2 regions of the Robertmurraya sp. FSL R5-0851 genome follow, and region 1 is predicted to be linked to the other one. Evidence: riboswitches for the same ligand, from Rfam matches in the RefSeq annotation. Region 1 holds a riboswitch; the other holds the start of a gene.
What was found. A riboswitch is a leader RNA that binds a small molecule or an ion and turns the genes downstream of it on or off. The one in region 1 is predicted to bind ZMP and ZTP.
Positions count from the first base shown of each region.

Region 2: it holds a riboswitch for ZMP and ZTP, as region 1 does, so the genes downstream of both, MKX65_RS24045 (NAD(P)-dependent oxidoreductase) here and MKX65_RS14690 (bifunctional 5,10-methylenetetrahydrofolate dehydrogenase/5,10-methenyltetrahydrofolate cyclohydrolase) in region 1, are expected to answer to the same signal.

Region 1 is NZ_JBBOOE010000001.1:2,854,955-2,871,070, reverse strand. Features, by position in the region: gene MKX65_RS14730 (EAL and HDOD domain-containing protein) at 9-1,256, shown strand; gene dapF (diaminopimelate epimerase) at 1,343-2,317, shown strand; gene MKX65_RS14720 (DNA ligase D) at 2,338-4,167, opposite strand; gene ku (non-homologous end joining protein Ku) at 4,300-5,139, shown strand; gene MKX65_RS14710 (glycerol-3-phosphate responsive antiterminator) at 5,254-5,796, shown strand; gene MKX65_RS14705 (MIP/aquaporin family protein) at 6,003-6,824, shown strand; gene glpK (glycerol kinase GlpK) at 6,854-8,344, shown strand; gene MKX65_RS14695 (glycerol-3-phosphate dehydrogenase/oxidase) at 8,511-10,190, shown strand; ZMP/ZTP riboswitch at 10,723-10,806, shown strand; gene MKX65_RS14690 (bifunctional 5,10-methylenetetrahydrofolate dehydrogenase/5,10-methenyltetrahydrofolate cyclohydrolase) at 10,880-11,689, shown strand; gene MKX65_RS14685 (cold-shock protein) at 11,918-12,118, shown strand; gene MKX65_RS14680 (DEAD/DEAH box helicase) at 12,316-13,764, shown strand; gene MKX65_RS14675 (cold-shock protein) at 13,865-14,065, shown strand; gene MKX65_RS14670 (cytosolic protein) at 14,128-14,535, shown strand; gene MKX65_RS14665 (DUF6509 family protein) at 14,554-14,850, opposite strand; gene MKX65_RS14660 (two-component system sensor histidine kinase NtrB) at 14,976-16,116, shown strand, end outside.
Region 2 is NZ_JBBOOE010000001.1:4,722,548-4,738,663, forward strand. Features, by position in the region: gene iadA (beta-aspartyl-peptidase) at 1-972, opposite strand, end outside; gene MKX65_RS24040 (histidine phosphatase family protein) at 1,196-1,822, shown strand; gene MKX65_RS27180 (phospholipase D-like domain-containing protein) at 1,883-2,068, opposite strand; gene MKX65_RS24045 (NAD(P)-dependent oxidoreductase) at 2,225-3,424, opposite strand; ZMP/ZTP riboswitch at 3,482-3,560, opposite strand; gene MKX65_RS24050 (hypothetical protein) at 4,302-4,763, opposite strand; gene rlmH (23S rRNA (pseudouridine(1915)-N(3))-methyltransferase RlmH) at 5,406-5,885, opposite strand; gene MKX65_RS24060 (CxxH/CxxC protein) at 5,966-6,124, opposite strand; gene MKX65_RS24065 (S1C family serine protease) at 6,295-7,503, opposite strand; gene MKX65_RS24070 (MBL fold metallo-hydrolase) at 7,677-8,471, opposite strand; gene MKX65_RS24075 (two-component system regulatory protein YycI) at 8,473-9,282, opposite strand; gene MKX65_RS24080 (YycH family regulatory protein) at 9,269-10,588, opposite strand; gene walK (cell wall metabolism sensor histidine kinase WalK) at 10,585-12,423, opposite strand; gene yycF (response regulator YycF) at 12,431-13,138, opposite strand; gene MKX65_RS24095 (M23 family metallopeptidase) at 13,305-14,780, opposite strand; tRNA gene MKX65_RS24100 (tRNA-Phe) at 15,159-15,231, opposite strand; tRNA gene MKX65_RS24105 (tRNA-Glu) at 15,292-15,363, opposite strand; gene MKX65_RS24110 (adenylosuccinate synthase) at 15,511-16,116, opposite strand, start outside.

The sequences.
Region 1 (16,116 bases):
AGTAAAAAATGGAAGTTTTTGTTGCAAGGCAGCCGATATTTAATCAAGAAGAAGGGATAGTTGCTTACGAGCTGCTTTACCGAAATAATCATATTAATGAATTTCCAAACATAGATGGGGACCGAGCTACTACTGAGTTGATCATTAATAGCTTTCTAAATATAGGGATAGATGCTCTTTCTGAAGGAAGGCCGTGTTTCATTAACTTTACAGAAAAATTATTAGATATGAGGTTACCTTCCTATGTTTGTTCTAAGAAAATAGTCATTGAGTTAGTTGAAACTACACGCCCAAGTAGAAATCTATTAGAAATTATAAAAGAAATGAAGAAAAGTCAATATAGAATTTCCATTAATTCTAGCATGTTAGATGAACTGAACCCCTATTCAAAAGACATTTTAGAACAGACAGATTATGTAAAGGTAGATTTTCAAAAAACAGATAAGAACGTACGCAAGCACATAAATAAAAAGGCATTGGCAACTGATACGATCTTAATTGCTGAAAAAATAGAAACCAGTGAAGAATATTTGGAAGCAAAATCAAATGGTTATAGTCTGTTTCAGGGCTATTACTTTTCTAAGCCTGCCATTTTCTCAACTTTTGATATTCCAGCTTATTTTACCTCTTATGTTGAAATGAGAGCATTTATTTCAAAGGAAAAAACATCTGTAAATGATATAGTTGAATTTATTGAAAGAGATCCTTCATTATCATACAAAATTTTAAAACTAATCAATTCACCGGCAAATAAATTAAAAGAAAAAATCTATCATATTCGCCAAGCAGTTAAACAGTTTGGACCTTTTGAAATAGAAAACTGGATCTATGTTTTGGCAGCAAGAGAAGAATTAACGCAAACGTCGAATGTCTCCATAGACGTGGCAAAACTATGTTTAACTAGAGGAAAACTTTGCGAAAAAATTGGAAGATTACGGAATGATCAATCCGAAAAAATACCCGGATATTTTATGACCGGTATTTTTTCATTTATGAATGGGCTCAAAGCATTTCCGATAGAGAAAATGACTGATTCACTTCCACTAAACGAGGAAATGATTCAGGCGTTAATGGGGGTCCAGAATGAGTATAAAGATGTGTTGGACCTTGCTGTTGCTGTTGAAAAAGCACAATGGAAAATAATCGGAGATATTTGTAAAAAGCTTGAAATCATGGAAACAGATTTATTTAAACTATATGCTGAAGCAATCAATTGGTCTAATCGAATGGTTGTAGAAGATATTTGCTATCTTTAAAATACAAATCATGTTCTACTTAAGTACTTTATTGTACAATAGAGGAAATGTAGATTATTAATATGTATGTTTACGGAGGTTTAAATGTGATTTTAGAAATTTTAAAATGTCATGGGTCAAATAATGACTTCCTCATCATTGATGAAATGACAAAACCTTTATTTACTGAGCAACAGCGTTCCGAGATTGCGCTACTTCTTTGTAATAGAGAAAATGGCGTAGGTGCTGATGGGATTTTATTCGTACTAGGCAGTGAGAATTTTGATGCCAAAATGAGAGTATTTAATGCAGATGGATCTGAGGCGTCAATGTGTGGAAATGGATTACGCTGTGTGGCCCGTTATGTTTGTGAAAAACTTTCCATCCAAAGTGCGGTCGTAGAAACGATGAAAGCAAATTTGGTAGTGAATGAGCGCGAAAGCATTCTTGGAGAAATCCCAACTTATCAGGTAGAAATCTCTCCTGTTTCTTTTGAACTTAATGATCTTCCATTAACTTTAAATCAACAAACATTAATAGATGAACCCATACAAGAGCTTTCAGAAATTAAGTTCACTGCTGTAGCAGTACCTAACCCTCATCTGATTGGAATAGTGACAAAAGATCAAATACAATCAAATGTACAAAAAGAATTGAGTGAAAAGGTAAATAGTCCAAACAAGTTATTTCCAGATGGAGTAAACGTGAGTTTCGTAAAGCCACTTCAGAAAGGAAGTATCTTTGTGCGTACATTTGAAAGAGGCGTTGGCTTTACGAATGCTTGCGGAACAGCAATGTCCGCTTCTACACTTGTTTCTTGTTTACTTGGCCTAAATGAGTTTGAACAACCGGTTGATGTGTATAATCCAGGTGGCAAGGTACGCTGTGTCGCACATAAAGTTGATAATTCCTTCAAAATTGATTTAATCGGAAATGCAACCTTTACGCATCGTTTCCAGATAGAAATTCAGTTGGAACAACAAGTTTTTTCTTATTTGAAAAAGGAAGAAATTACAAAAGAAATTAGTCAATATAAGAGCTTGGAAGAACATTCAAAACAAGTGTTAAATGAATGGATGTAAGGAAAGCCGGGTTATCCCGGCTATTTTTTTTGTTTTAAAAACTCAAGTATGGGTGAAAAGTTTTGTTTTTGTTTCGTCTCAAAATAGGATTGAAAAGGGTTGCCCTTTTCGTTTATACGCTTCATCATGTTTAAAATAGTAAAATCCTCCATACGTAGTTCGTCAGTTACTTCTTCCCAAAATAAGGGAGTGGCCAGAGCAGCCGTGTCATTTCCCCTAGCAGAATAAGGTGCTATAATGGTTTTCCCTTCTGCATGTTGAATATAGTCGATATACAATTTATTTTGCCGGTTTTTCTTTAAGCGCTCAATTGTAAATGAATCAGGTGCTTTCGAGATCAAATATTCTGCTATGAACTCAGTAAACAGCCTTGTATCTTCGTAAGTAAATTCATTTTCAGGAAGTGGGATATAAATCTGTAGCCCTTTATTTCCTGATGTTTTTACAAACCCAATAAGATTTAATTGATCGAGGACTTCTTTGATCATTTGAGCAGCTTTAATTGCTAGTTTAAACTCCTTGTTAGAAGGAGGATCCAAATCTAACACAATTTCACTTGGTCCGTTACTTGATAGAGTTTGAAAAGGAATATGGAACTCAAATGCCAGCTGGTTACCTAACCATATTAGGGTTTTTAAATTATTACAGACAATATAGTTTATTCCTTCATGCATGAAAGTTTGTACAAAATCTGGTGCATATTCAGGGCAGTTTTTCTGATAAAAGGCTTCCCCGAACATTCCGTGCGGATATCGTATCACCGTTAGTAACCGGTTTTGTAAATATGGTAAAAAGTATGGTGAAATTTCCTGTAAATAATGAATAAAGTCGATTTTTTTTACAGAAGGTGATTCCCATAAAGGTTTGTCCGGATGGGAAATTTCAATGTCATTAGGCATGTTTTTTTGTTGGTGTACAAATTTATCATATGTACAATCCTTAGGTGTAAGGTCAAATCGGAATCGTTCAAAATGTGGTTCCCGCATTTGCTCATCATATAATTCCAAGTATTTGATTTCCAAACAAATGGCAGGTTGGACGTAGATGAACCGGTCATCTTCACTTGATTTATTATCCTTGATAATTTGGAATAGTGCTTGTTTTTCCTCAGGCTTGATGCCGAATAAAAATTGGCCAATTTGATAAATTTTGGTATCTCTAAAAACGCCAACATAAAAATAGCCATTTGATTTTTCGTATGCGGTTACAAAGCAGGATACATATTTAAAGTTTTTAAATTTTAGCCAAAGAGTGGTTCGTTTGCCTTCCTCCCACTGGTTTGAATCTTGTTTGGCCACAATTCCTTCACCATCATGTAAAACGACTTGTTCCCAAACGGCTTGATAATCTTTATAAGCGGGAATTAACTGAATCAAATCTGTACTTAAAGGATTGGGAGTTGTGGGCAATTGAGAATCTTTAAAAAGCTTTAAAAGTGATTTTTTACGATCAACATATTTCCTATCACTGCATAAGTTTCCGTTAATCGATAATAAGTCGAATACAAGGAAACGACATGGATTATGTAATGCTTTTTCGAGTATTTTTTTTTTACTGCGCATTCTGCCGCGAACTTGAATACTGCTAAAATCGGCTTTATATTCATTTTCAAGATCCACTAACTCCCCATCAAGCACCAGGGGGAGGAATGTTTTAAACACTTCATAATTTTTTTCTAGGTAAATTTTTATTTCCGGAAAAATTTCGAGTAAGGAGTTTCCGTTTCTACTTATTAATTTTATTTCCTTGTCCCAAAATAAAAGGGCACGAAAGCCATCGTATTTTACTTCGTAGTTCCAATTATCACCCTGTGGTACTTCGAATGTTAAAGTTGGTAGCATTGGTTTCAAACGAATCACTCTCCTTACTTTTTAGTTTTCCAATATCATCAGATACTTACTCTTTTTCCAAATTGTAAGTAGGATAATGTGTTTTATTAAACAAAAAATAATAAAAATGGAAAATAGGAATGGAGAATACACATGCATACAATATGGAAAGGGAGTATCAGCTTTGGACTCGTGAATATCCCAATCAAGCTTCATTCTGCAACAGAAGATAAGGATATCAAGCTTCGGACATTACACAAGAAATGTCACTCTCCGATAAAATATGAAAAAACTTGTCCTGTTTGCGATGAAGAAGTGAAGCAGGAGGAAATTGTTCGAGCATATGAATACACAAAAGGGAAATTCGTTATTCTTGAAGACGAGGATTTGAATAAATTAAAAAAAGAAAATGAAGAAAAGGCAGTTGAGATTATAGATTTCGTAAAAATGGAGGAAATTGATCCAATCTATTATGATCGAAGCTATTTCATGTCCCCAAGTGATGGGGGTGGAAAAGCATACTCCTTATTAAGAAAGGCGCTGCAAGAATCAGAAAAGGTTGGTCTAGCCAAAATAATCATTCGTTCAAAAGAACAAATGGCTGTCATACGAGTGTTTGAAAACTCATTGGTAATGGAAACCATTCATTTTCCTGATGAGGTAAGATCTGCTGCTGATGTTCCTAATGTTCCCGCAGAAGACAAAGTATCCGAAAAAGAACTTGATACCGCGATCATGTTGATTGATCAATTAACCACAACATTTAATCCGGAAAAATACACGGATGATTATCGAAACGCTTTAATTGAATTGATTGAATCTAAGCGTTCTGGTAAAGAAATAGTTACGCCAGTTGAAAAAGAACAAAAATCCAATGTCACAGATTTAATGGCTGCACTACAAGCATCAATTGATAAAACAAAGCCGAAACAAACATCGACAGAAGCTCCAAAGAAAAAACGAACAACAGTCAAAACAAAAAAGCAGGCTTAAGAAAAAAGTCAACCATTTAGGGTTGACTTTTTTGTTTGAGTTCATGCAAGTCTTTAAAAAGTCCTTGAGAATTATTTGTATACAAAATAAGATTATAGATAAGGATGTGAGAGAATGGATCAAAAAATATTACCAGCATCATCAAATTTAAAGGATTTTGAGTTGTTTTTAAAAAGCCCGTATCGAGTAGGGGTATTCCTTGAAACGCATATCGCTCAGTTGAAAAATATTAATCAATTAGCAAAGGCGCATGGGAAGGATATGATCTACCATGTTGATATGATTCATGGGCTGAAAAATGATGATTATGGTACCGAATATATTTGCCAGGAAATTAAGCCATATGGAATCATCTCTACAAAATCAAGTGTCATATTAAAAGCAAAACAAAAAGGGGTAATCGCAGTTCAAAGAATCTTTTTAATAGATTCCCATGCACTAGAAAAGAGCTATAAGCTAGTGAATAAAACGAGACCAGATTATATTGAAGTACTTCCTGGGGCTATGCCATGGATGATAAATGAAGTGAAAAATAGACTTGATACCCCAATTTTTGCTGGAGGACTAATTCGAACGCGAGATGAAGTTAATAATGCATTAAAGGCAGGGGCTACGTCTATAACCACTTCGAAAAAGGAACTATGGGATTTATTTTAATCTACTAACTTAAAAATATAGCAAATTTTTAATATAATTATTGACAGCGTTTTCAAATATTAATATACTGTAAATACAAGTTAATCATTTGTGACGGAGAAGAGGAGACTCACGCAGATTACCTAAATGGTGTATTCTGTCGTGGGTCTTTTTTTGATGTTCCAAAGTGATGGCTTGAAATTTTAAAATAAGAAAGGGGTATGTGTATGTCGCCGTTTTTAGGTGAAGTGATTGGAACCATGATTTTGATTGTGTTTGGAGCGGGAATTGGAGCGGGTTCTTCTCTGAAGGGGAGTTACTCAAACAATCCTGGTTGGATTGTGATTACTCTAGCGTGGGGTTTAGCAGTAACAATGGCTGTTTTTGCAGTAGGCTCTATTAGTGGGGCTCATTTAAATCCTGCTGTAACGGTTGCGCTTGCGGTGAATGGAAGTTTTCCTTGGGCAGATGTACCGAGTTACATAATTGCTCAATTGCTTGGTGCTATAATAGGAGCTACTTTAGTATTTTTACATTATTTTCCTCATTGGAAAGGTACAGAAGACCCTGGCACGAAGCTAGGTGTGTTTGCAACTGGTCCTGCTATTCCACATACGTTCTCAAACGTATTTAGTGAGATGTTCGGTACTTTTATTTTAGTATTAGGATTATTATTTATCGGAGCAAATAATTTCACAGAAGGACTTAATCCGATTGCAGTGGGGCTTTTAATTGTGGTTATTGGTATGTCACTTGGAGGAACTACCGGGTATGCGATTAACCCCGCTCGTGATCTAGGTCCAAGAATTGCGCATTTTCTACTTCCCATCCCAGGAAAGGGTGGTTCGAACTGGGCCTATTCCTGGATTCCAGTTGTTGGCCCAATTCTTGGTGGTGCATTAGGAGCAGTTTTCTACAAAACAGTCTTTCTAGGAGAAGCAGGTTCCTACACTTGGCCGGTAGTAGGCGCTTCAATAGTGGTTCTTTCATTATCATATGTTTTTGGTAAAAAACAATCAAGTAATACGACTGCCTCACAAGCAGCATAAATTTAATCTATTATTAGGGGGAACTTTTAATGGAAAAGTACATCTTATCTTTGGATCAAGGTACAACAAGCTCGAGAGCGATTTTGTTTAACAAAGAGGGAGAAATCGTCCACGTAGCTCAGAAGGAATTTACTCAAATTTTTCCAAAGCCAGGTTGGGTTGAACATAATGCAAGTGAAATTTGGGGGTCCATATTAGCTGTTATTGCGAGTGTCATGTCAGAATCGAATGTGAAACCAGAGCAAATTGCTGGAGTAGGAATAACAAACCAACGTGAGACGGCTGTAGTCTGGGATAAGGAAACAGGACTTCCGATCTATAATGCGATTGTATGGCAATCGAGACAAACAAGTGGAATATGTGATGAATTAAGAGCGAAAGGATATAATGAATTATTCAGAGATAAAACAGGACTTCTTATCGATGCATATTTTTCAGGAACAAAGGTTAAATGGATTCTCGACAATGTAGAAGGTGCTCGAGAAAAGGCAGATCAAGGAAAACTCCTTTTTGGAACAATTGATACCTGGCTCGTATGGAAGCTATCTGGTGGGCAGGCTCATGTAACCGATTATTCAAATGCATCTCGTACATTAATGTATAATATTTACGATTTAAAATGGGATGAGGAGCTTCTTGAAATCTTATCAGTTCCAAAATCCATGCTTCCTGAAGTCCGTCCTTCCTCAGAAGTGTATGCACATACGATTGATTATCATTTCTTTGGCCAAGAGGTTCCGATTGCGGGAATTGCTGGAGACCAACAGGCTGCCTTGTTTGGTCAGGCTTGCTTTAGTGAAGGGATGGCTAAAAATACGTATGGAACAGGATGCTTTATGCTCATGAACACGGGTGAGAAAGCAGTGAAATCCGACAATGGCTTACTAACTACGTTAGCATGGGGGGTAGACGGAAAAGTCGAGTATGCACTAGAAGGAAGTATATTCGTAGCTGGCTCTGCCATTCAATGGCTTCGTGATGGACTCAGAATGTTAAAGAATGCTGCGGATAGTGAAAGCTACGCGTCGAAAGTAGATTCAACAGAAGGGGTATATGTTGTTCCTGCCTTCGTTGGATTGGGTACACCTTATTGGGATAGTGATGTTCGTGGTGCAGTGTTTGGGTTAACAAGAGGAACTTCGAAAGAACATTTTGTTCGCGCTACTCTAGAATCATTGGCTTATCAAACAAGGGACGTACTTTCTGCAATGGAAGCGGATTCCGGTATTGAATTAAAAGCATTAAGAGTAGATGGAGGGGCTGTTAAGAATGACTTCTTAATGAGCTTTCAATCTGATATTTTGAACGTACCAGTGGAAAGACCTAAAGTAAATGAAACAACCGCGCTAGGCGCTGCATATTTAGCTGGTTTAGCGGTTGGATATTGGGAAAGTAGAGAAGATATTGCTAAGCAATGGGCAGTTGATCGGGCTTTTGAACCGAAAATGGATTCTGATAAAAGAGAAGAGCTTTATTCTGGATGGAAAAGAGCTGTTCATGCAACAATGGCATTTAAGTAATATAAATATAGTTTAAATGTTTACCAGTGACAGTCATTTTGGTATAATAAAGATAAGTTAATAATTCAGGTTGGAGAATTGGAGAGACCACAAAATCATTATCTTAATGGATAGTGCATTTTGTGGTCTTTTTTATTCACTCTAATTAGAAATAGGGGGAAAAGGGATGAGTTTTTCAAATAAACAAAGAAAACCTCTAGTAAGTGAACTTTCAACAAAACATTATGATGTCTTAGTTATTGGCGGTGGAATTACTGGTGCAGGTATTGCGCTTGATGCCACCCTTCGTGGAATGAAAACGGCAGTTGTAGATATGCAAGATTTTTCTGCTGGAACTTCCAGTCGATCAACAAAGCTTGTTCATGGTGGATTGCGCTATTTAAAACAATTTCATGTGAAAATGGTGGCGGAGGTTGGTAAGGAAAGAGCCATTGTTTATGAGAATGGTCCACATGTAACTACCCCAGAATGGATGCTGCTCCCTTTTCACCAAGGAGGGACATTTGGGAAGTTTAGTACCTCAGTAGGATTACGTGTTTATGACTTTTTAGCAGGAGTTAAAAAGTTAGAAAGAAGAGTGATGTTTTCTGCAAATGAGACCCTTACTAAGGAACCGCTAGTGAAGCAGGAGGGGTTAAAGGGTGGTGGTTACTACGTTGAATATCGTACGGATGATGCAAGGCTCACAATAGAAGTAATGAAGGCAGCAGTTGATAAGGGCGCATGTGCGATCAATTATACAAAGGTAGAAAAACTACTTTATGAGCATGGAAAAATTGTCGGTGCGAAGGTAAGTGATTTAATTAGCGGAGAATCCTATGAAATACGGGCCAAGAAAGTGATTAATGCAGCTGGTCCATGGGTAGATAGTATTCGGGAACTTGATCGATCTAAATCTGGGAAGGTCCTAAAGCTTTCCAAAGGTGTTCATATTGTTATTAATCAAGAAAGGTTTCCGCTCAAACAGGCGATTTACTTTGATACACCTGACGGTAGAATGGTTTTCGCCATTCCAAGGAATGGCAAAACTTATGTAGGTACGACAGATACTTTCTATGACGAGTCCATTGCCGAACCTAGGATGACAGCGAGCGACCGAGATTATATTATCTCTAGTATCAACTATATGTTTCCAACGGTTCATATTACTGCTGAAGATATTGAATCGAATTGGGCTGGAGTTAGACCATTAATTTGGGAGGAAGGAAAAAATCCTTCTGAAATTTCAAGAAAAGACGAGATTTGGGAATCGAAATCAGGTTTAATTACAATCGCGGGTGGAAAATTAACAGGCTATAGAAAAATGGCAGAGACAGTGGTTGACTTATTAGCGAAAAAATATAAGGAAGAATTAGGAGAGAAATTCTCAGGTTGTCGCACAAAGGATTATCCTATTTCTGGAGGCGATGTTGGGGGAAGTAAAGGATTTAATATGTATATTTCTTATCAAGTCAAAAAGGGAGTTGAAGTAGGATTATCACCCGAAGAGGCAACGAAATTGATTAAAATGTATGGCTCCAACGTGCCTATCTTACTGGAGATTATCCAAAAAAATAAGGAGGAAGCAAGAAAATATCAAATCCCTGTAACTTTATTTGTACAATTAAAATACGCAATCGATCATGAAATGGCGTATACACCCATTGACTTCTTCAATCGGAGAACTGGAACCCTTCTTTTTGACATAATTACTGTAAAAACATATAAAAACCAAGTGATTGATTTTATGGCAGAAGAATTTGATTGGAACAAAGAAACCAAACAGAAGTATCAGAATGAACTGGAAATGGAAGTGTTATATGCATCTGTTCCGATTGATGATCAAAATAATGTAAAGTTAGCATAGCTCTCCTTATGGGGAGTTTTTTTGACAAAAGTAAAAAAATGTTATAAAATGAATTCTGTTGCTCTTTTGAGGTGGATTGTTATTTATACAATTAATAATAAACTTCAACAAGAAAAATGTTTGTAATACAATTGATACTCTTCAGAATGGTATTCCATGATACCATTAGAAAATTACATTAGACGGTTTCCCCAACATTCCTTCTTTTTTTTCGTATTTTCACACTTTATTTACTCATTTCCAAACAAATGATTTAGAGTTAAGTTTACAAGAGTGTCATACCCTGATGAATTACAGGGCCTGATTCACACTGGCGCGGTCTAGGAACCGTAAGGATGGAAGAGAGGTAGGGCTTCCATTGTTTTAGGTAAATTACTACAGCCAATCATATCTTAAAAGAGTTTTCATAACGGACAACAATAGTTGTCCGTTTTCTATATATAAGATTCGATAAATCCGAACGTTGTAATAATATTTAGTTGAAATATATGTGTTTTAAGAATATAATAAGCATGAATTAACAAAGATTTTTTGAAATCGCAGTAACTGACGACGAATGTGGAAGCAACCACAAGGGAGCTGCGTCGCTGTTAAGCCGGTCGTCTGGGCAGAGAGAAGGCGAATGTCTGTCTCTTTTTCTAATATATGGAGGGGTTAACGTGACGAAACCTGTTATTTTGGATGGTCAGATGGTAGCAAACAAAGTTAAAAATTCTCTTAAGGAAAGAGTGGAAAAGCTCAAGGAAGCGGGAGTTACTCCTTGTTTGGCAACCATTCTAGTTGGCGATGATCCTTCTTCTGCAACATATGTGAAGATGAAGGGAAATGCATGTGAGAAGTTAGGGATTGTTTCAAAAAGAATTCATTTACCAGCTACCACAACTACTGAGGAGCTTTTGGCCACAATTACCGAGTTAAATAACGATGAGAATGTAAATGGTATTCTCCTTCAGCACCCAGTGCCTGAGCATGTTGATGAAAGAAAGGCGTTCGATACAATCAGCATTGAAAAGGACGTTGATGGTGTAACTAGCTTTGGTTATGGACAAACAGCATTAGGATTTGGTGTATTTCCTTCTTGTACGCCAGCTGCCATTTTAACAATTATTAAAGAATACGGAATTCCTGTACAAGGAAAGCATGCCGTAGTTGTTGGGAGAAGTCCAATTCTTGGTAAGCCAGTTTCGGCTTTATTATTAAATGAAAATGCTACGGTAACTACATGCCATTCATATACAAACAACTTACCAGACATTGTGAAACAAGCTGATATTGTTGTTGCTGCAGTAGGTAAGCCTAACTTTATTAAGGGTGATTGGGTGAAGGAAGGATCAGTGATTTTAGATGCTGGTTATAACCCAGGAAACATTGGAGATGTAGAATACGATTCATGTTTTGAGAAAGCATCGGCTATTACCCCAGTGCCTGGTGGTGTTGGTCCAGTAACAATTGCTATGCTTTTAAAGCATACAGTTGATTCAGCGGAGCGCACGTTGTAGTCAAAAGCAGAAAATGAAGTAGTTCAATCCAATTAATCTTCTTGACTTATTCGGCATATTGGATTAATATGAGTTTAACGCTATAAAGTTCGGTATATATTTTTGGTTAAGTGGTCGTAACTGCAGGATGTGGTCGATTTTCTTCCCTTCCTTGCTAGTTACGGCTTTTTACGATTTTGATCTATATATTTAGTACTTATGGTGAACAATTTTTTGGAGGTTTTACACATGAACACAGGTAAAGTAAAATGGTTTAATGCAGAAAAAGGTTTCGGATTCATCGAATCAGCTGAAGGTCAAGATGTATTCGTACACTTCTCAGCAATCCAATCAGAAGGCTTCAAAACTTTAGAAGAAGGCCAAGAAGTTACTTTCGAAATCGTTGAAGGAAACCGTGGACCACAAGCTTCTAACGTTCAAAAAGCTTAATATATTGAGTCATTTAAGGTGATGCATTGATATAAGCATCACCTTTTTCTTTGGAATGAAACCATGATAATTAACTCCGTTTTATTCTCTCGCGATCATTCCTTCACTCAAAAAAAATTACAAAAAAAAACTTTAAAATATAATTCTAAGTACAAAATAATGATATATGTGTTTAAAATTAAGGAGGAAAAAAAACTTTGACAACATTTTCAGATTTTGGTCTAAGTAGTGAATTACAAAAAGCAGTATCCAATATGGGGTTTGAAGAACCAACACCGATACAAGCACAAGCGATTCCGATCGCTCTTCAAGGAAGAGACATGATTGGACAAGCGCAAACAGGAACAGGAAAAACAACAGCGTTTGGTGTTCCATTACTAGAAAAGATGGATTTACAAGAGGGTATTCAAGGCCTTGTATTAGCTCCTACACGTGAACTAGCCGTTCAGGTGGCTGAAGAATTAAACCGAATTGGGCAAGTAAAAGGAATTCGTACACTTCCGATTTATGGTGGTCAAGATATTAATCGCCAAATTCGATCATTAAAAAACCGACCACAAATCATTGCTGCAACACCTGGACGACTAATTGACCATTTAGACAGAAGAACAATTCGTCTAAATAATATTAAAATGGTTGTCCTAGATGAAGCAGATGAAATGCTAAACATGGGCTTCATCGAAGATATCGAGAGAATTTTAAGTGATATTCCTGAAGAACGCCAAACTTTACTTTTCTCAGCTACAATGCCTAAGAGAATTCAAACTCTTGCAGAAAAATTCATGAAAAATCCTGAGCTTGTAAAAGTGAAAGCAAAGGAAATGACAGTTACAAATATTGAGCAATTCTATCTTGAAACACATGAAAAACAAAAGTTTGATGTGTTAACAAGTTTACTCGACATTGAATCTCCAGAACTTGCGATTGTATTTGGTCGAACAAAGAAGCGTGTAGATGAAGTGGTTGAAGGGTTAATCAAGCGCGGTTACTCAGCTGAAGGAATCCATGGTGATATTCCACAATCCAAGCGTGACCAAGTTATTCGTCGATTTAAGGATGGAACAATTGAAATCATGGTAGCAACTGATGTAGCTGCTCGTGGCCTAGATATTAGTGGGGTTTCACACGTGTACAATTTTGATATTCCACAGGATCCAGAGAGCTATGTACACCGAATTGGTCGTACCGGACGTGCTGGGAAGAAGGGTCTAGCTTATACATTTGTTTCCCCGCGTGAACTTGATCATTTGAAAATTATTGAGCAAGTAACAAAGAAAAAGATGGTTAAAAAGCCAATTCCTTCTTATAAGGATGTAATCGCTGGAAACCAAGAAGCTACCATTAACAAAATTATGAAGGTTATTGAAAATAACGATTACTCTGATTACAAACGTGCTGCTGAGTCGTTATTAGAAGATATTGACTCTGTAACGGTACTAGCTGCAACATTAAAGCTTTTGACTAAGGAACCTGATGTTACTCCAATTAAGCTAACAGCGGTAGAACCAATTCGTTCACGTAAACCAAAGTCTGGTTTTAGAGACCGTCCACGCTCAAATGACCGTGGAAGAAGCAAGGATTTCCGAGGGAAAGACCGCAGAGATGATAGAGGATCTCGTAACAGAAAACCAGCAAAACAAAAATAATTTCTATTTTTATGATTGAAATTCAAAAAAATAGGCAATATATAAATGTGATACAAGGTATCATTAATAAGAGCTTTTAAATTTTAGGAGGATTTTTTACATGGCAACTGGTAAAGTAAAATGGTTTAACTCAGAAAAAGGTTTTGGATTTATTGAGGTTGAAGGTGGAGAGGATGTATTCGTACATTACTCAGCAATTCAAAGCGAAGGCTTCAAGTCTCTTGATGAAGGTCAAGAAGTTAGCTTTGATATCGAACAAGGACAGCGTGGACCACAAGCTGTTAATGTTAATAAAATCTAATGGATCCAATAGAGCTCTTTTTAGAGCTCTTTTTTGTGTCTGAAACAAATAGGAGGTTTAAAATGAAATCATTCACAGTAAATTTCCATAAAGAAGATCAAGTGGATAAGATGGTAGTTAATAAACTGAATGAAGAAGATTTTCACCTGGCAACAGAAGGTGGCACGCGTCATTTATTTGAATTAGATACAAATATCGGTTTTTTTGTTTATTTTGATGCAGTTGATAAAGAAGGGAAAGAATCATATCTGGTTCTTTACTATGAAGAAGAAAGTGAAGAGCCTAGTGGTTGCTATGCGTTCGAACTTAAGGATTTTTATCAGTTTGCAGCACTTCATTTAAATGATTTAGAGTACAACGAAGAGAATGGTGAGGGGGAAGACGCTGAAGAAGAGTATGGGCCCATTCACCATTTAGCGCATTTAATGTATCATATTGTTGAAGATGGTAAAAAAGTAGAAGAGGAGTAAAGAGAGCGATTGCTCTTTTTACTCCTCTTCAGCTTCTAGGTAATGCTCTTTACAAAATGATTGAAGCAGTTTTATCTCTTCATCTTCTAAGTCAAATTCCAGCACCTTTTCTGTGTCTGATTCTAGTATGTGATAATGTGAAACACGTGGACCATTGTCGTCAACAATATATAGGACCTTTAACTTAAGCCCCTGTTCTCGGTACAATTCATCCTCTTCTTCCACAGTAAAATCGATCAAGAATTCATATCGATTTCCTGTTAGTATGTTGAATGGGTCTTCAACTTTTTCAACTGTATATTCTGTGAATTTCATCTTTTACCTCCTGATTGTAACTTGTATTAGTATACCCTTATTTTGTTGGATGGAAAAGCAGTTTTCATAAGTAGGTACTAAGCGTATAATAATAGGAAGAACATTACATGCTAGGAGAGTTTCATTTGATAATTAATCATAACATAAAAGAAATGGAACAATTAAAGCAAGAATTGTCTTTTTACAAAAGGTTTGTGTCTTTACTGCCTTTTTCTTTTACATATAGTGACCCGGAATTAAGAATGAAGCTTACTAAGGATGAAAACGTAAATTTAATAAAAAATTCAACAGCAAATAATAGAGAGCTAAAGATCACCTCTACTCATAGGGTTCCTTTTGAAGAAATTGAGATATTTCTAAATGAAATATTAGATGTAGTACCGCATCATATTGTATTTATTAATTCAGAAGGAATAGTCACTCTTTGCAATGCTCAGGCCGCAATCGATTTACATGTTGATCGTGAAAATGTAGTTGGCAAGCATTTACGAGAACTACTCCAGATTCCGGATGAACAAATCAAAATGCTTGAGACGTTACGAACGGGTATGCCAATTATTAATCAAGAAATATTAGATAAAAATTACGGCATTATTAATACAAGACTAATTAAGAACTATGAAGGAAAGATTGAACGCGTCGTTGGTGTATTTCGATTCTTAAATCATATTAAGGAAGCAGAAAAACAAACTTTAGCAAGTAGAATAGCAGCGGGAATCGCTCATGAAATTCGAAATCCTTTAACGACTGTAAGAGGTTTTTTACAATTGTTACAGGGGAGAGTGGATGAGGAGACTGCGGAGATGTTTCAGTCACTTCTTATTCCAGAGATTGATCGCGCAAACAAAATAATAACCGACTTTCTGCGTATTTCGAAGCCTGGTACGGTTAAGAGAGAAATTTTGGAGGTGAAAGATTTCTTTATCGATTACCTTGGTCATTTTCTTAACAGTGATGCTCTGCTTCATAATGTGAATATTACATATAAAATTAGTGAGGAATCTGCAGGTAGTTTCTTTGTAGGTGATCGAGAAGAGTTATTCCAAGTTTTCTCTAATTTATATAGAAATTCCTTGCAAGCCAAGGATGATAGTACAATGGAAATCATGATTTCAACCGAATTGATAGGATCAAAAATATTCATTGAATTCGTTGATAATGGTCTTGGGATTGAGCCTAACCTACTCCAACATGTATTTGATCCTTTCTTCACAACAAAGGATGAGGGAACTGGATTAGGTCTCTCTGTCTCAAAGAAAATCATTG
Region 2 (16,116 bases), 1.9 Mb from region 1:
GATTTTCTCATTTAAGACTGCATCCCTTACCTCCCGGAATAACGAATCCGTTTTCCCCACTTTTAGCCCTTTAAATTCACCCATTTCATCAAAATAAGGAAGACTTGCCTGCCCATCTGATGAAAAAGTAATACTACTAATAGGGATGTCATTTTCGAGCATTAATCTTAAACCTGTCAAACACTTCACTTCCCCTTCTTCTAAAAATTGAGGAATGGTACTAGTCGTCAGGTCGACATACCCACCCTTTTTTGCATATGTAATACCTGCAGCAAATAATTCTTTATTACGATTAATATGAGTAGGGTGGAAATGTCTCGCAGGAATTTCTGTTTTCTCAATTATCTCTTCTAGCAATGATAGTTTTTCAATTCCATCCCCTACATGGATTTCTATAAGTCCAGCCTTCCCTGATAAAATCCCACCATTTCTAGCTGCTGTGGCAATTTTCACTATTTCTTCAAACGTAGGCTGAGAGGAACGATGATCAGAAATGGCAATTTCTCCAACACCAATAATTTTGTCAATTAAAATTAGATCATCTTCAATTCTTGAGGTTAATGTCTTGACTGGTACTTGATAAGAGCCGGTATGGATATAACAGGTAACACCTTCTTCTTCTAGTGCTCGAGCCTTTGCTAGAAGGCTTTCCATTCTCCTGGTTGTACCATCCGTGCCGAGTACACCAACAAGGGTAGTTACACCAGACATCGTTATATCTGTTAACATAATTTCTGGGGTTCTTGTTTTGAATCCACCTTCTCCACCACCACCAATAATATGAACATGAGAATCAATAAATCCAGGCACGATAAGTTGACCAGATGCGTCAATCACTTCGATAGGGACAAAGGAAGTAGGATTGTTTATTTGCTCCTCTATAAAAGCAATTTTATCGTCAGCAATGAGGATATCCCTTACTCCAAGATAATTCGGTGCATATACCTCTCCGTTTTTTATTAACTTTAACATAGCTCTTCACTCCTAACTGTAAGTCAATATAAGCACATAAGAACTTTAAGTTTAGTATTAGTTGAAAGTAAACTAGGACAGGACGATTATATGTTTATTGTACAAAAATTACCCCAAAAGGTGTAAATTTCCCTTCTCCTTATATAAATTAACAATTCTTCAGTAGGTATGGTAAAATTCTTGGTAACAAAGCAATAATACAATAAAAAGTAGGTGTTATAGATTGTCCTCTGAAAAAGAAGTAAAGCTTTATTTTGTACGTCATGGTGAGACTCAATATAATATAGAAAAACGTATGCAAGGGTTTTGTGATTCCCCGCTTACTGAACGCGGAATCACTCAAGCTAAGTCTGTAGGAATGGGACTAGATGATATTGAATTTACTGCGGTGTATACTAGTGAAAGCCAACGGGTCATTGATACAGCCAAGTATGCAGTTGGTCACCGAAAGCTTCCAACTAAGACAGATCCACGCCTGAAAGAAATGAACTTTGGTGTTTTAGAATCACTATTAGAATCAGAAATCACCGAGCGGTATGGAAATATACTCCAACAATTATTTACCCTTAACGACCTAAATATGGCTGCACCAGAAGGAGAAAGCTACTCCCAGCTTTATACACGAACAACCTCAGTCGTTAAAGAAATCATCGACAAGCACAAAAATGAAGGCGGAAATATACTCGTTTTCTCACATGGAGTGACAATCGGCAACTATTTAATGCAATTAACAAAAATGAGTGATTATCCGCACCATGATAATTGCAGTGTTTCTGTAATAAAGTATAGCAACGGTGAATTTAGTGTAGAAACGATTGCAGATACTTCTTTTAGGGACAGGTATCAATAATATAAAAACACCTCTATACGAATGGTATAGAGGTGTTTAACTACTTTATTTTCCTTACTTCTACCACTCCTCCAAATCACCACTATCCCACATTTCATTAAATGTATCACTCATTGATGAAGCTAATTCCGAATCACTTACGGTTAAGAGGACTTCCTGGTTATCTTCTGCAGAGTCTTTTGTGTAGTTAAAGGATCCTGTTACGACGGTTTTACTGGTATATTTAGTGCCTCTAACTGATCGAATATTTTTTTACTATCCCTTCCTAGTTTTTTCAATTGGCAATCTCCTTTGACTACTATCTATTACACTTTACACCATCTAACTTAAATGAAACTTAAATGGATATTATTCAAAAAAAAAGATGATACATAGATTTGTATCATCTTTTGTAAACAGGATTTAAATAAAACGTACCGTAACAATACCTTCAATCAAGCCGATTTTTTCTTCTAACTGAGGAATAATATCACTCGTTACATTGTTATCAATATCGATCATTGTATAGGCATATTCCCCTCTACTTCTGTTCACCATATCTGCAATGTTTAAGTCATAGCTTGATAGAGCTGAGGTGATCTTTCCAACCATTCCAGGAATATTTTTGTGGAAAGCTGCTACACGTTGTTTACCTGAATATGGAAGAGTAGCGTTTGGAAAATTCACTGAGTTTTTAATATTTCCAGTCTCAAGAAAGTCCTTTATTTGGCGCCCCGCCATAATCGCACAATTTTCCTCAGATTCTGCTGTTGATGCACCAAGGTGTGGAACACAAATGGTGTTTTCCATTTTCAGTACATTTTCATTAGGGAAATCTGTGATGTATTGACCCACGATTCCTTCTTCAAGTGCAACTGCCAAATCTATTTCGTTCACTAGTTCTCCACGTGAGAAGTTTAGAATATGAACACCTGGTTTCATAATACTGAATGTAGCTTGATTAAACATTCCTTTTGTATCATCCGTTAACGGTGTGTGCACGGTAATATAATCAGCGTTTGCAAATAATTCTTCAATGGTTAAAGCACGTTGGACTGTACGTGATAAATTCCAAGCAGTATCAACAGAAATGAATGGGTCGAATCCAATTACATCCATGTCTAAAGCAATGGCATCGTTCGCTACAAGTGCTCCAATGGCACCTAATCCAATAACCCCTAAAGTTTTACCCTTAATCTCTTTACCTACAAATTGCTTTTTCCCAGCTTCCACAAGCTTTGGAACTTGGTCCCCTTCACCTTCTAAGGTCTTTGTCCATGACACACCAGCAAAAAGATTTCTTGATGAAGCCATTATTGTAGTTAAAACCATCTCTTTAACGGCATTTGCATTTGCTCCAGGTGTATTAAAAACAACAATTCCTTGCTCTGTGCATTTGTCGACAGGAATATTATTAACACCTGCTCCAGCTCTTGCAATTGCTTTTAAATTACTACCGAAATCCATTGAATGCATATTAAAGCTACGAGCAATGATCGCATCCGGATTTTCACAGTCATTGTCGACTGCAAAGTTATCCTTACGGAAGACTTTTAACCCGCTTTCTGCAATATTATTTAATGTTTTAATTTGGTTCACTTTTTTTAATGTAATTGGGCTCATATTGTTTCTCCTTTTTTATTATAAATTTGAACAAAAAGAGGCAAGGGTTATAACCCTTACCTCTGCCCAGGCGAACGGCTACGACACCATGTGCTCCCTCGCGGTTATCCGCGTTTCGCCAGTTACACATAGTCTTTTTATTTCTTATATTCTAACAATTTATTCACTAGCCATCAAGCATAAAAATTTTCTAATTTATACTTTTCTTACAAATCAAACTTTCTTTATTTCTGATGAGGTTTTCTGTATATCAATGCACTTAAATAAATAGCGTATAAGCGAAATACAAATAACCGGAGTTTTTCCGGTTAAATACAGAAAGGAGCTATTTTTAGGGTGTATAAGCGGAGATTTTCCGATTAAGCTGACCAAAATCCCTCATTTTCACGTTTTTTGAGTCAATAGACGGAATTTCTCCGTCTATTTAACCAATATTCCAGCCAATTTATAAATTAAGCGGAATTCTTCCGTCTATTAATCAGACTGGCTATTTAACTTGTTCTCCCAAGCGGTAAGAACGGATCCTCATGTCCCTTATGCGGGAATCAGCATGTTTTTATCGACTAGTTGGGAAAGTATTTTTTAACCGTCTTGTCACTTAACTTCAAATGCTGCTCGACTTCAATAGTAACGGCTACCACACTTGCTTTAAAAACATCCTCTCACCATGGGTGTGACCTTCTTGTAAGCGTCGCAACCTTTCACCAGTTCTTACCTGCAAATGACTTTTATAAAGGCTTGGTATTCTTCCTCAAATCCCATAGCATTTCTCCTCATAATCTATCAATTAATCAAAATTCGCTGACAAACCACAAATGATTTAGCTAAATTTGAGATCCCCTCTATCCTCAATATCCTCTAAAGAAGAAGATTATAACTATTCCTCAATCGGAACCATAAAATCATAATCTGGAACTCCATACTTCGCAAACATCTTTTCTCGATACTCTTCAAATGACAAATAAAAATTTTCAGGCGGGTTTCCAAATAGGATCGAAAATTCCCCGTTTTCATGAGAAACTAAGTAGCTTTTATCTTGGTTAACATTCTTGTCCATGATTTTTGATTTTAATTCTTCTAATTGTGCGTCTGTTAGACTACAATTCAAAATCACGTTTTCTCTACTTCCGTCTTTATTTACCAATATACACATACCGTGCCCTTCACTCGTCTCTTCCTTATATTCAATATTTTCTTTCGTATATTTCTCAATTACTTTGTTGTAATAATAACCACATCTCATACAAAAGGTGTGCTGCTCATGAGTTTTGTAATAATAATCTTCAAATGCAGAACGTCCACAACATGGGCATTTAATAGCGTACATATTCGATGCCACGATGAATCATCTCCTATATATAATTTTTTAACTTCGAATAAATTTTTAGAATTAGCGGGTATTAATGTGAAGTAAAAAAGAGGTTAAATGCGTTTTGACTCGTGAAGGTAAAATAAGACATAAAAAATAAAAAAGAAAGGTGAGAAGAACGTGTTGCAGAGGAATTTGGGGATAGAGTTATTTTTAGTTTAAAAGTATTCTAAAATTTTTCAACCAATTTCTCTAAAAATTTCAATAAAATTTGCATCACTTCTATTTCTGCTGATGAAAATTGTATGTTTTAGCCTCCTCATCCTTAGAGGCATTTGACTTAAAAACTTCATTTTGCTTAAATAAGTTGTCTCGTCCTTACTCACATAACCTCCGACAACCAAATAACCGGAGTTTTTCCGGTTAAATACAGAAAGGAGCTATTTTTAGGGTGTATAAGCGGAGATTTTCCGATTAAGCTGACCAAAATCCCTCATTTTCACGTTTTTTGAGTCAATAGACGGAATTTCTCCGTCTATTTAACCAATATTCCAGCCAATTTATAAATTAAGCGGAATTCTTCCGTCTATTAATCAGACTGGATATTTAACCTGAACTTCTGCTACTGTAGCCTCCCCATCCTTAGGAGAGGCATTTGGTTAAAAACCTCATTTACTTATGATAAGGTTCATTCCTATTAATCCGGTAAGCCCGATACACCTGCTCAAGCAGAATCAACCTCATTAATTGATGCGGGAATGTCATTTTAGAAAATGATAACTTTTCATCCGCACGGTTCAGTACATCCTTACTTAAGCCCAGTGAACCTCCAATTACAAAGGCAATTTTACTTTTTCCATATGTAGCTAACTTATCAATCATATCCGCCAGCTCTTCTGACGATCGTTGCTTTCCTTCAATCGCCAGCGCAATGACGTATGTGTCTGGAGAAATTTTTGCTAACAGCCGTTCTCCCTCTTTATTCTTCACCTGCTCCATTTCAATGTCACTTAATTGCTCTGGAGCTTTTTCATCTGGAAGCTCAATCACTTCGACTTTGGCATATGCCGTTAGTCTTTTCAAATACTCATCGATACCTTGCTTTAAGTATTTCTCTTTAAGTTTGCCAATTGTTAATAATGAGATATTCACACTTCATCCTCACTTTACGAACAAGATATCCACAGAAGTTATCCACATGTCCACAATTTTCATCCACATCTTGTATAGGATCATTTGTTCCCTACCATATATATAGCATCATTTCGACAATATTCACAGGTTGTTGATAACTCATTTCCCTCAACTTTCATTAAGGTTGGAAATGTCTCAAACTCATCTACGACCGTATCTATGGCAAGATCTACGTGTTCCTCACAGCAATAAATCATGTTATTTCCCTCCTTCAAGATTCTCCAACTTCAACAAAATCCTATGTGGATATCTTATATATAGTTTATCCAAAACTTATCCACATTCCTTTCCCATCCTACCAAAACTATCATGAAATTTCTATCCACAAAAAAGAAATGCAGACCGTAAGCCTGCATTTCTCTCACAACTATAACGTATTTCCACCCAGCTTTATCGTTGTTTCTTGAAGCTTTCCAGCACGGTAGAATTTAATTTTCAGCTGATCTCCGACTTTCTTTTTATTATATAGATGCTTTCTTAAATCAATAACATCCTTAATTGGATCACCGTCCATTTCAACAATCACATCCAAATCTTCTAACCCTGCTTGTTCTGCAGGTGAATTTGGATCCACTGTCATTATTACCACTCCAGATGTTACATCTTCCGGAAGTTTCAGTGTTTCTTTCTGATGATACGCTGATACTTCATTTACTGATTGAAGTTGAATTCCCATGTAAGGTCGCTTTACTTCACCAAACTCCTCTAGGTCACTAATGATTGGCTCAGCAGACTTTATTGGAATGGAGAGACCAATTCCCTCAACAGAACTTTGTGCAATCTTCATCGAGTTAATACCAACCACTTGCCCACTAATATTAATTAGTGCTCCCCCACTATTACCTGGGTTAATCGCCGCATCGGTTTGGAGTACTTCAGCCTGCCAATCAATCGCTCCGTCTTGGTTAATATCAACAGGAATCGCACGCTCTAAACCTGATACAATTCCTTGTGTAACAGAGCCTGAAAACGTTGCTCCAAGTGGATTTCCAATGGCGATCACTGGTTCACCAATTTTTAAGGCATCAGAATCCCCAAACTCAGCAATGGTTTCAATTTTGCTTCCATCCACTTCAAGTACAGCCAAATCGGTCCAAACATCACTACCTCTTAGCTTGGCTTCAAGCTTTGTTCCATCAGACAATGTGACCTCAAGCGAGTTTGCCCCTTCTATTACATGATGATTTGTTACAACGTACGCTTTGCCATCCAATTTTTTATAAATAACACCTGATCCTGATCCTGCTTCCTGTCTACTCGATTCTGACCAAAAACTTGTCGTTTGAAGGTTTGTAATTCCAACAACCGCATCTCCAGCTTTTTCTACTGCCTTTGTTATATCTGTCACTACGTTTAGGCTAACATTTTCTGTCCTAACCGCGTCGTTGTTTGTTGTGCCTTCTTCTACATCCGAGTCTGTTGAATATGGAAGAACACCAAAGCCAATTCGAGGCAAAGCAACCACAATAAGAAAAACACCTAAAATGGCTCCAACTAGACTTGCTAAAAAGTATCCTCCTCGATTTCCTTTTTGTTTTCTGTACCGTGTTTCGTAGTCTTGATCATAATAACCCACGATTCACCAATCCTTTCAAACAATCATGATCTATGTAGTTTGTATCTATATATATAATATAATCCCTTCTTGCTTGAGAATAAACCAAAAAGGTGACCCGAAAGTGAAGTGACCCCCAAAAGTTAAATTTCTACTCTAACTTTTGGGGTGCAGTACAAAGTCGGAATCACCTTTTATACCGCCGTTAACACAGTTGGAACTTTCGGATCGGTATCGTATAAATCAAATTGCTCTCCAATGATGATGCCCTTACTTTGAAGTGTTTGCTCAACAGCCATCTTTGCTAGATCCTTCATATTGTTATCCTGACTTAAATGAGCTAGATAAATACGCTTTGTTTGATCACCAGCTACTTCACTCATCGCAATAGCTGCATCCTCATTCGATACATGTCCAACATCACTTAAAATTCGGCGCTTAATACTCCATGGATACTTTCCCATGCGAAGCATTTGAACGTCATGGTTGCTCTCAAAAACAAACACATCTGCGTTATGAATGATTCCCTTCATACGATCGCTAACATAACCTGTATCTGTAATTAAGACGAGCTTTTTTCCATCCTGATGAAATACATAAAACATGGGTTCAGCCGCATCATGAGACACCCCAAATGATTCAATATCCACTCCACCGAAGCTTTTTACCGTTTCCATATCAAAAGTAAATTTCTGCTCGACAGGAATTTCCCCAACTAAATGGTTCATAGCCGCCCATGTTTTAGCGTTAGCATAAACAGGAAGATTATACTTTCTCGCTAATATTCCGACCCCTTTAATATGATCACTATGCTCATGGGTAACAAAAAGTCCAGACAACTTACTAATATCACGATCAATTTTTTGAAAAAGTGCTTCCATTTGCTTCCCACTTAGTCCTGCGTCTACTAGGAAGGATTGACCTTCCGATTCTACATAAATCGCATTCCCTGTACTCCCACTCGCTAGGATACTAAAATGCAATGACATACTATTCACTCCAATTATTTTCTTCGTCCTTTAGTTGAATGACTTGTCCTTCAAAGGCATTCACAAATAAATTCTCCCCTCCGTTTAACACAAAGCGCCACGCAGGTGTTAATACCTGTGAAGAAGTTAAACGAACAAGTGTGTAATAACCAAACTCGACTCTTTCTATCTTTGTTCCATACGGTAAATAGCCATTTTCATAAAGTGTTTCTATCGCTTTGATGGGCTGAATAATTCTTTCATCTTCCGACAGCTCCTCGATTTTATCAAGGAGTGTTTGTTTATAGGAAACTACTTCATTATCGCTATTTAAATAGAACGTGATTTGGCCGCTTGGATTTTTATATAGTAGCTTTTCTTGGTACTGCTGATAGTAAGTAATGCTTTTTTCGTTTTCATCTCTTCCCCAGTAACGATACTGGTCACCATTAATGACTGAGCCTTTTAAAAACGCATCTAATTCAGGTGGTTGACCTTTGCTACTCACTTTTAGGGGTGTATCTAATTTGGATTCAATGTTTTGATTGTTCCTTATCGTAATGGTTTGACCGCTGAGTGTAGTATCAATAAGCATTTCAACCTCTTCCTCTGAAAACACCCTCGGTACCGTACTTAAGTACTTGTCCTTTTCAAAGTTTTTTGGAAGATCATTGTATGAGATTTCATCCGCCTTTAATCGGTTTTCTAAAGAAGGATTGGTCGCATATTCATACTTGGTTGCGGTACGTATCTTTAAGAATTCATTCATAAGATAGATATTTAAAACGAAAAAGGAAAGGATAAAGATGGTTTTTATTCTACTCCAATCCATGCTTTATCCCTCCATCTTCACTGCTGGGCACCATTTTCCACTCATCATTATACTTATAATACCAAGCAGGTTCTAAAAAAATTACATCCTGGCTATCCTTAGACATGTGATAGCCAATCGTAAGATCCTGAAGAAAATCAAGGTCAAAACCCTCTACATTTGTCAGTTGCTCTAGCACGTTTGTACCAGATGGCAGAGTGATTTCAGTGGCTTCCACTCTACTTCCTAACATAAAGTTACTTCGATAATACTTATTAATCTCACTAGCATTCCAGATTTGTAAAATTTCTGATACTCCATTATCGCCAAAAATTGGGTAACCACTTAAATCATATAAACGGAATAAAATCACCTGTTCCGACTGGTCCATTTCTACATATCGATAATTATCCGTCCAACCCCCATGGCTGTTAATAAAATCAATGCTCTTTTCCAGGAGATTTTCCGACTTCGTGGTTGTTCCACTCTCTACATTTTCTGTTTTTAGATAGGAAACCGTATTGGTTTCATAATTGACACTCATCAATGTAGTAGTATCGGTATATTCTTCACCGAAGGAACTATAATTTTTGGACACTAAATTTGGGTCACTAAACAGAGCATCCCGAAGTTTTTCCGTTTGTATCTTCAAATATAGATATTTATATAAGGCAATTTTTACTGGATCTTTTCTAAGCATCGTAAAACTTTCCCGGTTAATTGGTTCATAAAGAGCAAACTTTTCATTCGCACTTATGTCCATTAAATAACGTTCTTTAAAGTCGTTAATATAAGAGGCTGAAACATAGGCCCGAAGCACTTCTTGTTCTTTCGAGGAAATAAAATATACGACTCCTCCCTCTCTTGTTTCCGGCTCTAAATCAATAACAATTCGGTCAAAGTTACTTTTAGGAATATCATTACTAGGTAATTGTAACGCGCTACGATACTCCTTTAAAGGAACAATATCAGGAAAAATAAGTTCTAAAGCATTTTTATCATAAATAAACGACGGGATATTTTTCACTAAATCCGAAATATCTTCAAATTCACTAAATCCCCATAAGCTTAATTCTTTCATTGTTTGATCAATTTCAAAGGAATCAAATGTACCATAGTGTTTCTCCCCTTGATGGAAAAACAGTCTTTCAGGACGGACAATTTTGCTCAATTCCTTTGTTTCACCAAGCGATACCTCTTCAACGGTGTTTCCACTTTCCTTCAAAGTGTCATAATTGGGCTGATATGTCCACAACATCCACGTAAGAAGAATGCTAAAAACGACAAGAATTAATAGGACGATAGACTTTATCGTTTCATACTTCATGTCCAGTCATCCTCCTCATTTCGATCATAAGGGAGGGTGAATGAGACCGTCGTCCCTCTCCCTTCCACACTTTCGGCCCAAATCTCTCCTCCATGGGCTTCTACCATTTCTTTTGCGATGGCTAGTCCCAGACCTGTCCCACCAAGCTTTCTAGTTCTTGCTTTATCCACTCGGTAAAATCGTTCAAAAATCTGCTGAAGATTTTCACTTGGAATGCCCATTCCTTGATCACTAACACTAACTATAATATGATCTTCTCTTTCTTCCATTTTAAAGGTGATTTTTCCACCCTGTGGGGAATACTTCATGGCATTCGAAATAATATTATCAAGAACTTGTGTAAGCTTATCCTGATCTCCCTCAACAAAGGCACCTTGCTCTAATAGTTTTCGTTCAAAAACAGTATTTTCGTCCTTTATAATCTCAAAACGATCAATAATTCGATTAAAGAAATCAACAAAATTAAGCCATTCCTTCTTTAGTCGATAATCCTTACTATCCATCTTAGAAAGTTGAAGCAAATCATTTACTAAACGTATCATACGTTCTGTTTCTGTTTGCGTAACACTTAAAAAGTTTGGAGCGATTTCCTCGTCCTTCCAGGCACCATCTGATAATGCTTCTAAGTAACTTCTCATCGTCGTTAAAGGTGTCCGTAACTCATGTGACACATTGGCAACAAATTCTCGTCTCTCTAAGTCAATTTTCTCTTGTTCCGTAATATCATGAAGAACCGTTATTAGACCGTTCACAAATCCAGTTTCCTTTTGAATGACCGAAAAATTCGCCCGTAGAATCAGAGGCTTTGTAGCCGTGCTATAGTCCAAAATAAGTGACTCTTTCTCTACCAGTAAATCTTCAAACGTATAGTCTTCTTCTAAGCCTAGTAAAGACACAATAGAGCTAGACAGTATTGTTTCACGTGAAACGCTCAAGAGCTTTGCTGCAGGTTCATTAATGAGGATTACACGTCCTTTTCGATCGGTAGCTACCACACCATCTGTCATATAGGAAAGAACAGATGTTAACTTTCGACGTTCTCCCTCAGTGGTTGCTTGTGCCTCTTGCAACTTTTTTGTGAGATTATTGAAAGTAATGGCCAATTGCCCAATCTCATCATATCCGAAAACTTTCACCTTTCGAGAAAAGTTCCCTTTTGCCATTGCCTGTGCTTGCTTTCGCATATCAGAAATAGGCCTTGTAATTGTTTGTGCAAGTAGAATTCCAAGTACTGCTGTAATCAATAATGCAATACCCGTTCCTGTGGCAAGAATATTATTAATGGTCTTCATTTGTGAATACACATTTTCTTTTTTCGCTACCAAGTAAATAGCACCAGTCACATCATCATCAGAACGAACGGGTGTAACTAAAATCCAAATCCGGTTTCCAGTCTGTGGATCTATTTGAGTAACATCTTCCCCTTCATCGGCAGAAGTAGCTATGACTCGTCTAATTAATGTATCCGTAGATCTTTGACCTACGATTCCTTGATTATAAGGATCTGATGTGCCAATAATTCTTTGAGTACTTGCCTCAATTAAACGAACCTCTGAAATATCTGTCGTTTTCAAATCAGACAGTATCTTCTTTACAGCCTCTTCCAGAGTGGGTCCCTCATCATCGGTGTTACGTTCCTTGCCCAATTCTTCCCCTAAGTAATAGGCTAAAAGATTAACTCTCTCTTCAATAGAGGTTTCAAAATTTCTTAATAAGGTACTTTCAAGCTGCCTGACAAAATAGACACCGATAATTTGCATTGCAATTAAAATTAACAATACATAAATCATTACAAACTTAAGATGAATAGATCGAAAGAAACCAACCTTTTTCATTTACTGATTACTCCTGTTCAGGATTTCGCAAATAGTATCCAACCCCTCTTCTTGTCACAATCCATGTAGGGTGACTTGGGTTATCTTCAATTTTTTCACGGAGTCTTCTAACTGTTACATCGACTGTACGAACATCGCCAAAGTAATCATAGCCCCAAACGGTTTGCAGTAAATGTTCTCTCGTCATCACTTGTCCGATATGCTGAGCTAAGTAGTGAAGTAGTTCAAACTCTCTATGAGTAAGCTCGATCATCTCCCCGCGCTTCGATACAATATAAGCATCTGGATGAATCGTCAATGAGCCTAGTTCAATCTCATTTGTCTCATCTTGTTCCTGCTGACTTATATTCGTTTGATGTCTTCTTAAATTTGCTTTCACACGAGCAATTAATTCTCTTGTACTAAATGGCTTTGTTACATAGTCATCTGCTCCAAGTTCAAGACCAAGTACCTTATCAATTTCAGAATCCTTAGCTGTTAGCATAATAATAGGCATTTCATATTTTTTACGTACTTCACGACATACTTCCATGCCATCTCGTTGAGGAAGCATGATATCTAGTAAGATTAAGTCTGGCATAATTTCTTCTACCATCTTTAATGCCTCGTTACCATCATAGGCACAATATACATCATACCCTTCCTTTTTTAAATTAAATTGAAGGATATCAGCAATCGGTTTTTCATCGTCGACAACAAGTATACGTTTTTCCATTTCATAGCTCCTTTTTTTGGGCTGTCTATTTATTTTATCTTCCGCTATTTTTACTGTTCATAGTCCTTACTTTATCATGATATGCCTATGAATTCACGTTTTTAGAAGGCAAATCACTTCATTAAGAAATAGAAAACCTCTAGTTTTCACTAGAGGTATTAATATATTATCTATTTACATAATTTAGTGGGTTTACTAAACTACCATTCTTATAAACTTCAAAGTGAAGATGAACACCTGTTGAATCTCCAGTTGAACCCATAACACCAATAGCTGAGCCCTTAACAACCGTTTGACCAACACTTACACTTATAGAAGCTAAATGTGCATAAACGGTACGCATCCCGTTATTATGATCAATGACAATTTTATTTCCATACCCGGCATCATACCCAGCAGATACGATTGTTCCATTGTCAGCAGCTTTAATAGTTCCACTACTAGGACGTGCAATATCTATACCTTTATGTTGTTTGCCCCATCTAAAGCCCATTTGGCTGGAAACATAACCGCCATTTGCCGGCCACGCAAGGGATCCGTCTCCACGAGATGGAACAACTTTTGTCCCTTTTCTAACAATATAATTAACAGGTTCTTGAAGGATCTTTTCGCTCGTAACCTCTTGAGCTACACGGATACCATTTTGCTCGGAGACTTTATATGTTACCTCGCGAGCTCCTTCTTTCCCCTCTTGCTCTACTTTTGTATCGCCTTTATACATAGCTCCATCTTCTATTACTTCATTAGCAAATGCGATGGTTTCCTTTTTTGCCTCTTCTTTTACAACTACTACTTGTAGAAGGGGTTGGAGGAAGGTTACATTTAATTCTTGCCCAATCTTTATTACACTATCTTCTGTCATACCCGGGTTAATGGATAATAACTGTGCCATGTCCATTCCATGTGCTGAGGCAATTCCACCTAACACATCTCCCTCTTTCACAGAGTATTTCTTTTCTTCTAAAGTACCCTTAGTTAAAAAGGTAACTGCTTCCTCAACAGTTAATATTTTATCTGGTGTAACTTTCTCTACATTTTGTGAAACTTCTTTTGTGAATGAAACGTCTAATAGACGAACTTCATTTTCCTTTAGCGTAGGTAATACCTCTTCAGGAGTTGCCTTACGAGTTTCCAACTCTGTTAGTTGCTCCTGTGTAACATACTTTAGCTTTAAAGCATTTAACACCTGGTCCGCCTCAGCTTCACTTTTTAAGTAAGCTACTGCTTTTCCATCAATGACTAAGGCTGAAGCATTAGCTTGAACGGCCAGTTTACTTTGAATGATTTCTGCAACTTCTTCGTCACTTGTTTTAGCAGTAGAACCAAACACTTGCTCTGAAACATATGTAAGTTGTGAATCAACGGCTAAATCTAAATTTGTATACGATTGCTTAAACTCTTCTACTTTTTCATCTAGAATCTCTTGAACCACTTCTTTGTCAGAAACAGTACCAACGTATTCTTTATTCATATATACATAGTATACCGTGCTTAATTTTGAGCCATTAGCAGATGCTGAACCTACACCAAATGTAAGTGCTCCTAATGCCATTGCTGATATAGCTACCTTTTTTATTGTAGGTTTTAGACTATTAGATGTATTGATCGTTAGTTCGGAAAGTCTCTTATTGAAAAAACCCATTCTCTAATCCTCCTAGACTAGCGCAACAAAACACTTTTAGTGCTTTTAACTCTTTTTATTTTTACTTAGTTGCAAAATAAGCCTTCTTTACTTTACCATAAATAAGCCATCAAGAGTTTACTAGCACTTGATATGTAACATAATTGTATAATTAATGACATTATATTACAAAGGCTCGTCGAATGAATAGATTGGTAACTTCTGAAGAATTCCTAGCAAAACATTGATATAACAGCGTTTATTAATAGAAACGCTTTCATATTACTATAGATCACCGAAATTTATTTCGACAAATTTCTTGGAAGAATTTTACTTGAATATTACATCTCTGTAACAAAAAAGAGGAATTTGTCATAGGACAAACTCCTCTTTCATAGATGGCTCAGGACGGAATCGAACCGCCGACACAAGGATTTTCAGTCCTTTGCTCTACCGACTGAGCTACTGAGCCGTATTTATGTATTTATAAAAATTCCAACCTCTTGCCTTTGAAGAGATTGGAATAGTGTGATGACCCCTACGGGATTCGAACCCGTGTTACCGCCGTGAAAGGGCGGTGTCTTAACCGCTTGACCAAGGGGCCATGTGTTAATTCGACATATTATGACGACGTTTTTTATATTAGCATAATAGCTTTATAGATTGCAATATGTATTTTATAAAAAATTTATTTTTTCCTAAATAAAATATTCGCCACTACTTTTAGTGGCGAATATTGAAATGAAATGGATTAGCTTTGTCTCCATGGATTTAACACAACATTTGTTTGTGTACGATCTGGACCTACAGAGAAAATAGACAATGGAATACCTGTTAACTGTGCAATTCTCTCTAGGTAGTGACGAGCATTTGCTGGTAGCTCAGCAAGTGATTTGCAGCCTGTGATGTCTTCCGTCCAACCTGGCAGCTCTTCAAAGACTGGCTCACAGTCAGCTAATGTTTTTAAGCTTGCTGGGAATTCCTCAATTACTTCCCCTTTGTATCGATATGCCACACAGATCTTTAACGTTTCAATCCCTGTTAACACGTCGATAGAATTTAAAGAAAGATCTGTAATTCCACTGACTCTTCTAGCATGTCTAACGACTACGCTGTCAAACCAACCGACACGACGCGGACGTCCTGTTGTTGTACCGTACTCACGACCAACCTCACGGATTTGGTGACCAATTTCGTTATCTAACTCCGTTGGGAAAGGACCGTCCCCTACACGAGTCGTATAAGCCTTAGATACCCCAACTACATGCTTAATTTTAGTAGGCCCTACACCCGAACCGATTGTCACTCCACCTGCAACAGGATTGGAAGAGGTAACAAATGGGTATGTACCTTGGTC